3 regions of the Pseudalkalibacillus sp. R45 genome follow, and region 3 is predicted to be linked to each of the others. Evidence: riboswitches for the same ligand, from Rfam matches in the RefSeq annotation. Region 3 holds a riboswitch; each other region holds the start of a gene.
The links. Region 3 has a riboswitch for S-adenosylmethionine ahead of metK (methionine adenosyltransferase). Riboswitches for the same ligand answer to the same signal wherever they lie in the genome.
Positions count from the first base shown of each region.

Region 1 (3,711 bases), 440 kb from region 3:
CCGTCAGTTCGTCAAAGGTCGTTCCACCTGTGACACTTAGCGTTTTCGTAGTCGGTCCAAGAGCTCCAGCTACGAACCTCGGCCGTTCTGGAGTTGACACTTTCCGGGCAGCCTTTTTGGCGATTTCAGCTCCTGTTTTATTGATTTCATAGGCCCTGTATCCGAGTTCGTATTCATCCAACACGAGACGTGTGCCTCCGAATGTATTTGTTTCGATGATATCTGCACCGGCTTCGAGATAGGTCGTGTGGATGGATTCGATCAGGTCTGGCGCAGTGATGTTCAAGTATTCATTGCATCCATCATAAAATTCCCCGCCAAAATCGTCAGGGGTCAACTGGGCTTGTTGCAGCATCGTCCCCATCGCACCATCCATGATCAGGATTCTTTTATTCAATTGTTGTTCAAATTGTTGATTAGACATTTTGTAGCCTCCTAGATGACTGGTTAAGATGATGGTCACGTGCGTAACGGGCAAGCTCTACTGTCATTGAGTATCGCATGAACGGCGTGACAAGGTAAATGCCGTTGAATAATCCGATTGCGGTATCGAGAAGGGATTTGGCGATGTCGACGCCCTCCTGACTTGCGCGTTTACGATCATCCTTGTATTTCGCCATACGTTCTCGAACCTCTGATGATAGCTTGATACCAGGCACTTCATGATGGAGGAAATCCGCGTTCTTACTGCTTGTAAGCGGCATGATTCCGATATATATTGGAACATCCAAATGTTTGACAGCTTCGTGGATCTCCAGCAGTTTTTCCTTAGAAAAGACGGGCTGGCTGATGAAATAATCTGCTCCGCACTCTACTTTCTTTTCCAATCGCTCGACAGCTTTATCGATGTAACGGACATTTGGGTTAAACGCAGCCCCGACAGAAAAATTCGTTCTTTGATCAAGTTCTTTTCCTGATAACGAAATCCCCTGGTTGAACTGTTTAATGATTTTGATCAGCTCGAACGAGGTTACATCATACACAGAAGAAGCACCGGGAAAATCGCCTACCTTCGTTGGATCCCCGGTAACCGCAAGTACGTCTCGGATTCCGAGCGTGTGAAGTCCCATGATGTGAGATTGCAGGCCGATCAAGTTCCGATCCCGACAAGTGATGTGGATGAGGGGACGGAGACCGATCTGTTCCTTGACGATGGAACCGACGGCAGTGTTGCAGATCCTCGGGGATGCCAGCGAGTTATCAGCAAGAGTTATCGCGTCGATACCTGCATCTTTAAGCGCTTTGGCACCTTCCATATAGCGGGTGGTATCGAGTTTTCTGGGTGGATCCAATTCAACAATGATCGATTGTTCTTTTTTTATTTTTTCATGAAGGGGAGGAGGTCCTGGGTCTACAGATTGAACAGCAGCCTGGGGTGTCTGCCGTTTTTTGACCTCTTTTTCTTTTATAGGCGGTACAGATTCAAGTTCATTCGAGAACGCCTCTATATGGGCAGGCGTCGTACCGCAGCATCCGCCCAACAATCGAATCCCTTGTTCTCTGAAAGAACGGGCACACTCTTTAAAATAGTCAGCATCACTCTCATAGTGCAGCTTTCCATCCACATACGACGGAAGACTTGCGTTCGGATAGGCGGACAAATATGCCTGCTTTGGGAGCGGTACTTCTTCCAATGTTGAAAGCATGTGATAAGGACCGAGCCGGCAATTGATGCCGATGATATCTGCACCTTGTGATTCAAGCCTGGTAAACGCTTCTGTAATGTTTGTACGATTTTGCATATAACCGGTCTCTTCCAATGACACTTGTGCAATGATCGGAAGTGCCGTCTCTTTTCGGGCGATTGACAGGACTGTTTCCAATTCTTCTAAATCATAGAACGTTTCTAGTAAAATACCATCAAGGTCCTCTGAAAGGAGACAGTACAATTGCTCACGGAACGTTCGCTTGATTTCATCCATGGTGATCGTGTGGGGCTTGATACCACGGATTCCCCCGATTGTACCGACCACATATGCGTGATCTCCGGCAGCTTTTTTGGCCAACCGGACAGCGGCTGTATTGATTTCCTTTACTTGATCCTGTAGACCATAGCGTTCGAGTTTAATATAATTGGCCGCGTATGTATTCGTTTGGATGATATTTGCTCCTGCTTCGATATATGCCCGGTGGATATTAAAGATTTGATCTGAATGTGATAAGTTCAATTCTTCAAAACACCAGTCAGAGCCGTACGAATGGAGGAGCGTCCCCATCGCGCCATCACCAATCAAGATTTTATCTTGCTTCAAGTCATCTAAAATTCCCATTTGAATCCCTCGCTGACATTGTTGTTTTTTTCGAGTCCTGCTGATCCAGATAAAGAAAACTAGGCGAGGCCAAGCCTTAGGCGTAGGCTGAAGCCAATAGTTGCACTTATAAAAAGAAAAAAGCCTTCTTATAAGAAGAAGACTTTAAAATGCACGGTCGTTCTTCTTATCTTTACAAGTGAATCCACTTGTATGGAATTAGCACCTTTTCAATGTTTGCACATTGAAGGTTGCTGAGGTGTCATCGGGCCATTCCCTCTACCTCTCTGGATAAGAAACAGAATTTTTAAATTTTATTAACTGTACAACAAATCGTTGTAGAGTTCAACCCTTTTTAAAGAAAGTATGTTAGTTTTGTTGATTTCTACAAAATTCAGTCCCTTTCGGCTGGCGATCCGTAAGCTTCCTATTCATTACTGATGAGGTTTACTTGGATTCGCTGTTGAGGGGAAGGTGTGATTTTTATTTCGATCATGCTGAAATGGGACAGGAGAGCATGAAAAATCCCTTTGCCTGTCCCAAAAAGTGCTGAAATGGGACAGGAGAGAGGTGTAAAAGTTCTTTGGCTGCCCCAATAAAGGCTGTATTCAGACAAGAACTCTCGATATCCTCCATGTGCTTTCCGAATAAGGTCCGACTTTCATTCAACCCTTAGTTTTTCATTTCTTTAAAAACTGTAAAAGCCCTATATTGTCTATAAAAGACAGGACATTACAAAAATTGTCGAATTAATAATTTAGAAAATTTTCAAAAAACTCTTGAACTGAAAAGGCTTTCATGGTAATTTTTTATATAAGATTATCGAAACGTTTCGACGACGAGGCGAAATAGTGATGTAGAAAATTGGCGATTTTTGGATTGGGACATCAGAAGCAACAATCCAAAACTAAGTCGTTTCGTTTGATAGAATACTAACATTTTCACCTTGTCGTTTGTTCTGGAGAAAGTATGCCGATATCTCAATCGGACAAGGCATTTACATACTGCGATGAACCTACATATAAGCCTGGTTTTTCTCTGGAATGAAACGAATAATATGCATTGTTATTTTTCCCTTTTAGAAAGTGTTTTCCAGCACGAATATGAAAGGGTAAAAATATACGTTTTTATCGATACGTTTCAATGTATGTAGCAGTCAAGTTTATAGCCAAATCATTCACAGGTTGAAAGGGGGAGCGACCGTTTTTAATATTTTCAAAGTTGGATCGCACTAGTTTAGTCATGAAAGGCTCTTATTATTGCGGAACGCCATCGGAAAGGTGGATTTCGCTGAAACAACATATAGAATCACAGAGCCTAATGAAAAAAACACAAAGTGAGGGATTAGATTGAAGGTAAAACCGTTATTTCAATGTTTACTAGTCGTTTTGCTAATTCTTACTGCAGGTCTGGCAGGTTGCTCGAACAATGAAGGAGCAAGTTCAGAATCGAAAAACAAAGA
Region 1 covers NZ_JBQQCL010000001.1:534,060-537,770, reverse strand. The annotation lists gene metH (methionine synthase) at 1-424, opposite strand, end outside; gene ACTWQL_RS02665 (bifunctional homocysteine S-methyltransferase/methylenetetrahydrofolate reductase) at 417-2,270, opposite strand; SAM riboswitch class I at 2,434-2,547, opposite strand; gene ACTWQL_RS02660 (ABC transporter substrate-binding protein) at 3,638-3,711, shown strand, end outside.
Region 1: another riboswitch for S-adenosylmethionine. It lies ahead of ACTWQL_RS02665 (bifunctional homocysteine S-methyltransferase/methylenetetrahydrofolate reductase); the one in region 3 lies ahead of metK (methionine adenosyltransferase).

Region 2 (3,711 bases), on a different contig from region 3:
TCCTCTTTCATTTCTTGTAATTGTGATTTGAAATCTTCTATTTGTTTATCAGTTAAAGCCATGATTCCTCCTCCTTTTTTGAACCTTTCCCATTCACAGATGAAGGTAAACACACTTCCAGTTACCTCCTTTTAATTGTGGCAATTTAGAACCAAGTCGGTTTAAATCATTATTTGCGCGGAATGGGAGTGAATTCGGAGAAATCAAAATCAAAAAAGACGCTTAGTGAGCGCCTTTTATTGAAACCTGCTATAAAATTGAACATCAATCATCTTCCGTTAATGCAATCGACAATTTAGAGGTCATTTTCACATTCTCAAAATCGATGCCCAATTGCACTGCTGTTTGTGCGATTTCAGGACGTATTCCCGATAACGTCGTAGAAACACCTAACAACCGTAACGAATAGATCAATTGGAATATTTCGTGTGCGACCATGGTATCCACCATGAAAACACCCGATAAATCAATATACAACCGTTCAATATTCCGTTCTTCACATTGCTTCAAGGTAATTTCAAGAATCGCCTTAGCCCTATGCGTATCGATGTCGCCGACAATCGGGAGCAGGCCAACATTGTGAGATAAATCAATCACAGGAGAACTAAGCTCATTGATCATCGCTTTTTGAGCCATCAACTGATCATTCAGATAGTTATTCTTTTCCTCTGTAAATCGAACCATAGCAATATCAAATTCTTTTATGATCATATCTTTCCACAAATCGATTTGTTCATTTGTATATTTACCTGGAGAGGCTGCTACAAAATCGTTAATTAGGTTCAAATATTGTTTCCGTACACGTATGAATTCCCTCATGACAAAATGTGTCGGTGTTTCAATGTGTTCCTTATCCCTCGCAGTAGCAATCACCCATTCCTCGAAATCCTTGAAGAACTCTGATTCTTCTTTTATAAAAATTCCAATCAGATTCAGATGAAACTCATAATTTTGCTGTTTCAACTTTTGAATGACTTCAGGATCAGTAGATGAATAAACACCTGTCGGATCGCTTTTATCCAGGGAGTTATACCAATCATCTGTAAGTTGTGGTGCTTTATTGAAAAGAAAATCATGTAGTTCTTTATTTCTCTGCACGATGCCATGACCTCCGCAATTCGTTTAATAGGTGTTATTTTCTTTTTCTCTTCCTATTTTAAATTAATCGAACCTTGAGGACAAATTTTATTTCAAGAAACCCAGTCAGTCTTAACTTCGGAAAGCACATTGGTAAAATCCTTGTTATTTCACTCTCACTTTTTCTTTCTTTTCAATTTGAATGACTTTTCCATCCTGTACGACCAAAGTGACAGACCCGAATTTCATGGTTTTCAGCATTTCGTTCAATTTTGGTGTTATAGATTCCAATTCATTTGCCACGCTTATTCTCCTCTCTTTTGGGATGGTACTCGGATAAGGTAAATAAAAAAGCCCCTCAGAATGAGAGACCTAATTAAAAGTACATCAAATGTGTATGTACCTTATCTCTCAAAATGGATTTCCATTTTGCTGGAATTAGCACCTTGCAAAAGCAGGTTGCCGGGCTTCTCAGGGCCAGTCCCTCAGCCACTCGTGATAAGTGAATCAACTTATTTTTTTGAATTTTACAGCATGATCAAAGTGACTGTCAATCATAAATTGAAATTTAGCCATAAATTCCTATTGGTATAGTATGAATTAATCACTTGCCATACTATGAAATATGTAACGCTGGAAAAGTCATTCCGTGAGATCAAACAACTTCACATCAGCGAGATCCATGCTCCTTAAACTGGTGGATAGCGATGTATCAATACATATGTGTATCCACTATACAACCCATATGATTTGCTAAAAATAACTCAAACAACGAAAGCCCTTCCTCTCTTTCGTCCTTACGACTCCTCGGTCGTGCCAGTGTGAATCAGTTACCGTACTTACTCTTAACTCCCTTCTACTCGAATTGTTTCCGTTTCTGAAATAATAGATTATTGGAGATTTAAAAGAGGGGTTGAAAATGTGGATTAAACGTTTTTACAGTGCGCACTTTGGCAAGGAGCACATGAGACCCTTTACAACCTGATCATAAAGGGAGCTTAAATCCATTTTTCTATGAAAGGTCATTTCCTATTGAGGACCAAATAAAGAAAACTTGGCAAAGCCAAGCCGTAGGCTGAGCCATTAGTTCCTCGAAAAAGCAATCGCTTTTCCTTCGTGCGGTGTATTGCTTACGAAGCCGCCAGCTTGTGCTCTTATACTGAAGAAAGTATTTTATACTTTCTTTAAGTGCAAAAAGGGTGGCGTACTAACGTACGTCACCCATTAAGACTCAAGTTTTTATACTTAGACTTTTTGTACGTTAGAAGCTTGTGGCCCACGGTTGCCTTCGACGATTTCGAAAGAAACGTTTTGACCTTCTTCTAATGTTTTGAATCCTTCACCTTCGATTGCAGAAAAGTGAACGAATACGTCGTTACCTTCTGTAATTTCGATGAAACCAAAACCTTTTTCTGCGTTAAACCATTTTACTGTACCAGTATTCATATACTGTACCTCCTGAACATCTTACAAATTCACCAAAAGTTTACCGTTATATTTATCATTCTGACTGTATTAAAAAACCGTACCCGCATGACTGTGTGACAATTAAATTCGTCTACACAATTGCAGCTACGACTTCAATCTATCCACCATTTATATAACTAACTTTGTCGGCGTTATTCATATCATAATTCATATATAACATAATGTCAATACAATGCTCGAAAATATGTTCGATTTAGCAGCAGATCAATTACTCATTTCAAACCAACAAAATGAATATAGTGAATAAATCAGGATTCGGAGGTGAAGGTATGATCGACAGGTATCCTTCTGATCGGGGAAATGTGAATGGTGAAGCGAATGTGATGGTGGTTGAAGGTGATGGAGAAATGATTGTTGATGCAGACGAGATTTCACTTACGATCGGTGTCGTCACAGAAGACCAAAATGTTTTGAGCGCATCCGAAGATAATGCCATAAGATCGAATAAAGCCCTGAATGCTTTGATGAATGCCGGCATTCCCTCAACTCAAATAGAGACGATCGTATATAATATCCAGCCTATCTATGATTATCAAAACGGACAGTCGGTCTTCAGAGGGTTTCGAGTAGAACATTTATATAAGGTAAAGATTAACGATGTAAAATTTGCTGGATTTGTATATGAAACAGCTATCAAGAATGGAGCCAATATCACAAGAGATCTTACGTTTGAAGTCACAAACCCTTCCCGTTATTATCTCAATGGGTTAGCAAAAGCATATGAAGATTCCGTACGGAAAGCCATGACCCTTGCCCATATTATGAAGGTCCAGTTGAGCCCAGTACCATTGAAAATCGTCGAAGTCGCCGCGAGAGATGTTGTCCCTTTATATAAAACCCAGATGTTTCAAGCCTCAGCCGCACCTCCTATTCAGCCTCAAAAAGTGGTGATACGTGCAAAGTTGAAAATTTGGTTTTGCTATTTCTAACAATCTTATTGTTCATTCGACAGACCTATACTAAAATAGAGATACGTTGACTATAGTCCGCTGTCATTTTATGGGGTTATTGGGGGATTCTTTTATGAAACTTGAACAAGCTGTTGGACTCGTAATCCGTAAACACCGGACAGTCGAGAAGATATCTCAGTTCAAACTTGCTGAACTGACTGGCTATGACCGTTCATTTATCAGTTTACTTGAAAGA
Region 2 covers NZ_JBQQCL010000030.1:19,336-23,046, reverse strand. The annotation lists gene ACTWQL_RS23840 (TraR/DksA family transcriptional regulator) at 1-62, opposite strand, end outside; gene ACTWQL_RS23835 (STAS domain-containing protein) at 265-1,098, opposite strand; gene ACTWQL_RS23830 (YezD family protein) at 1,243-1,368, opposite strand; SAM riboswitch class I at 1,479-1,582, opposite strand; gene ACTWQL_RS23825 (cold-shock protein) at 2,323-2,523, opposite strand; gene ACTWQL_RS23820 (SIMPL domain-containing protein) at 2,835-3,494, shown strand; gene ACTWQL_RS23815 (helix-turn-helix domain-containing protein) at 3,589-3,711, shown strand, end outside.
Region 2: another riboswitch for S-adenosylmethionine. It lies ahead of ACTWQL_RS23830 (YezD family protein); the one in region 3 lies ahead of metK (methionine adenosyltransferase).

Region 3 (3,711 bases):
GACACAGATCGGCTACTATACCTTCTGGTTAAGCATCGTCTCTATCATGATTGTCTATCAATTGACGATCCGACCTAGTGCTGCTGATCGTTTAAAATAGAAGGCTGTTTGCGCAAACTTTGTTGCTCTTGCACTTAAAGAAAGTATAAAATTCTTTCTTCAGTATAAGGGCAACTAAGGCTCGACCTACAAAAGGCTTGGTCTCGCCAAGTTTTCTTTAAAAGTCGTTGATTTCCGCTCCAGGATGCTCGCTTTCCTCGGGGCGTGCGGTGAGCCCACTCGTCGCCTTGCGATCTCAGGAGTCTCCTTTTCAAGGAAGCATTTGTGCTCCTGCGTCTACTAGAAAGTCCTGTCGAAGCGAGCTTCCTCGTCGCATGCCTTGCGAGGAGATTATTCAGGTAGTAGGCACGCTGATCCCGCAGGACAAGGAAAGCTTCGGCAGCGTTACATCGCACGAAGAAAATGCGATTTTCATTTTCGAGGAGTCTCGCACCTTGCTCTCCAAATCAACTTGCACAAGGTGATTTTTTAAAAATAACTCGAAAGCTACAATCTTTTGAAAAGAGCCTTCAAAAAAAGAGCTCGTTATACCTTATTATTGTTGATTTTTGTGAAATTCACTTCAGCATATTTCAGTACTCAAAAAACCCCAAGCTGCACTCTAATCATGCAACTTGGGGTTTTATTAATATACTTATGCGTTATTTTTCAATGTTTCAGCTTTATCCGTTTGTTCCCATGGAAGATCGATATCGGTACGTCCGAAGTGACCATAAGCTGCAGTCTGTTTATAGATCGGGCGTCGAAGATCAAGCATCTTGATGATTCCTGCAGGACGAAGATCGAAGTTCGTCCGAACAAGCTCAACAAGCTTCTCTTCCGATACAGTGCCAGTGCCAAACGTATCGATTGAGATCGATACAGGTTGAGCGACACCGATCGCATAAGCGAGTTGTACTTCACATTTTTCAGCTAACCCAGCCGCTACGATGTTCTTCGCTACATAACGCGCTGCATAAGCTGCAGAGCGGTCAACTTTTGTAGGATCTTTACCTGAGAAGGCACCACCGCCATGGCGTGCATATCCTCCGTATGTGTCGACGATGATTTTACGGCCAGTTAGTCCTGCGTCCCCTTGTGGGCCACCAATGACGAAACGTCCTGTCGGGTTGATGAAATATTTGGTATTCTCATCGATCAACTCAGAAGGCACGACAGGATTGATGACATGCTCTTTCAAGTCACGTTTAATTTGCTCAAGGGTTACTTCAGGATGATGTTGAGTAGAGATGACGATCGTATCCACTCGTACCGGGTGACCGTTTTCATCATATTCCACTGTTACCTGTGTTTTGCCATCTGGACGCAAATATGGAACAACTTCATTTTTACGTACTTCTGTCAAACGGCGGCTAAGCTTATGTGATAAGGAGATGGGAAGCGGCATCAATTCTTGCGTTTCGTTACACGCATAGCCGAACATCAATCCTTGGTCACCTGCACCGATTGCTTCAATCTCCTCTTCTGTCATCAACCCTTCTCTTGCTTCAAGAGCCTGGTTGACACCTTGTGCGATATCAGCAGATTGTTCATCGATGGATGTGAGAACTGCACACGTTTCATAATCGAAACCATATTTCGCCCGTGTATAACCGATCCCTTTCACCGTTTCACGGACAATTTTCGGTATGTCTACATAAGTAGAAGTCGTGATCTCACCTGCAACCAGAACGAGCCCTGTATTCACAGATGTTTCACACGCTACCCGCGCATTTGGATCACTTGCTAGGATTTCGTCTAGAATCGCATCTGAAATCTGGTCACAAATTTTATCCGGATGACCTTCTGTAACTGATTCAGATGTGAATAGACGTCTGCTTTTTGCCATTACGGAACCTCCTCAACGACCTTTAAGTATCGTTTTAATTGATACGGTACTCATTTCCTTATGAGAAAGTGCAACAAAGTTTCATAATATATAGGAAAACTGCTGCATGTATAACAATTTTCTTCTCAGTCTTTTTTTAAAAGGATTCTGCCTATTGAACGAAAAAAAACCTTTCCTGTTCAGAGGAAAGGTGGTTCGTTGTATACCTTTCACCCTCTTATTTTTCAGGTTAGCACCTTTTCACCTCTATCATGGTGTCGGTTGCTGGGTTTCATTGGGCCTGTCCCTCCACCTACTCGGAATAAGAGTAGCCGTTCTCGCAATATCATATCGCAGTACCCATACTATGTCAACGGAATTCCCACTGTAATTGAGGATATTCCGCACACAATATATGGGTAAAATTACGATTTTAAGAGATGCTTTTAACAAAGCATTTTTACAATATTAAGCCTCACGCCTATTTATATCCTAATTAAGGTTTAACATGTCACAAATACGGAAAAATAGTATACATTATTAAAATAAATATGTTATACTAATTCCGAGTTAAGCGAAGTATTGGTTTAAACTTTAAGTGAAAAAGGATGGTTTATATGAATACAGCACAATTCAGCTCTCTTACCGATGAGTTATTAAGTAAAGAAACAACACACAAGAATTTAGCGACACCAAGATTAGTAGAAAGTGCGATTTCTAGAAATGAAGGCGTCCTTACATCAACAGGCGCACTTCAAGTTGAAACGGGTAAATATACTGGACGTTCTCCAAAGGATAAATTCATTGTCTTGGAACCTTCTGTAAAAGATAAGATTGATTGGGGTTCAGTCAATCAGCCGATTGATGAAGAGAAGTTCAATAACTTATATAAAAAAGTCATCGAATACTTAACAAGTAAAGACGAAACATTCGTATTCCAGGGATTTGCCGGTGCGGATAAAGCATATCAACTTCCACTGCAAGTCATCAACGAATATGCATGGCATAATCTATTTGCACGTCAACTTTTCATACGCCCGAATGAAAGCGATTTAAACGACTTCACCCCAGAGTTCCAGGTCATTTCAGCACCTGGTTTCTACGCTGATCCTGAAGTTGATGGTACAAACTCTGAAACATTCATCATCATATCATTTGAAAAGCGAATTGTACTTATCGGTGGAACTGAATATGCTGGCGAAATCAAAAAATCGATTTTCTCGGTTATGAACTATATGCTTCCGGAACAAGACATCCTTTCCATGCATTGTTCAGCGAATGTTGGCGTCGAGGGTGACGTTGCATTATTTTTCGGTTTAAGTGGAACTGGTAAGACAACACTATCTGCAGACCCTAACCGCCGTCTGATCGGTGATGATGAGCACGGTTGGGCAAACAATGGGATCTTCAATATCGAAGGTGGCTGCTACGCAAAATGCGTCAACCTTTCTCGAGAAAAAGAGCCGCAAATCTGGAATGCGATCCGTTTCGGAACAGTCCTTGAAAACGTAGTCTCAGATGAGTGCACACGATTGGTCGACTACAACAACACGACTTTGACAGAGAATACTCGTGCAGCTTATCCGATCGATGCGATTCCAAATATCATAACACCAAGCGTTGCAGGAAATCCGAATACGATCATCTTCTTGACGGCAGATGCATTCGGGGTATTGCCTCCGATCAGCAAGTTGACAAAAGAACAAGCGATGTATCATTTCCTATCAGGATATACAAGTAAGCTTGCAGGAACAGAGCGTGGCGTCACTTCACCACAAGCGACATTTTCCACTTGCTTCGGTTCTCCATTCCTTCCATTGCATGCTGAAAGATATGCGAAAATG
Region 3 covers NZ_JBQQCL010000001.1:91,336-95,046, forward strand. The annotation lists gene ACTWQL_RS00465 (DUF1405 domain-containing protein) at 1-100, shown strand, start outside; gene ACTWQL_RS00470 (hypothetical protein) at 375-524, shown strand; gene metK (methionine adenosyltransferase) at 695-1,888, opposite strand; SAM riboswitch class I at 2,103-2,196, opposite strand; gene pckA (phosphoenolpyruvate carboxykinase (ATP)) at 2,485-3,711, shown strand, end outside.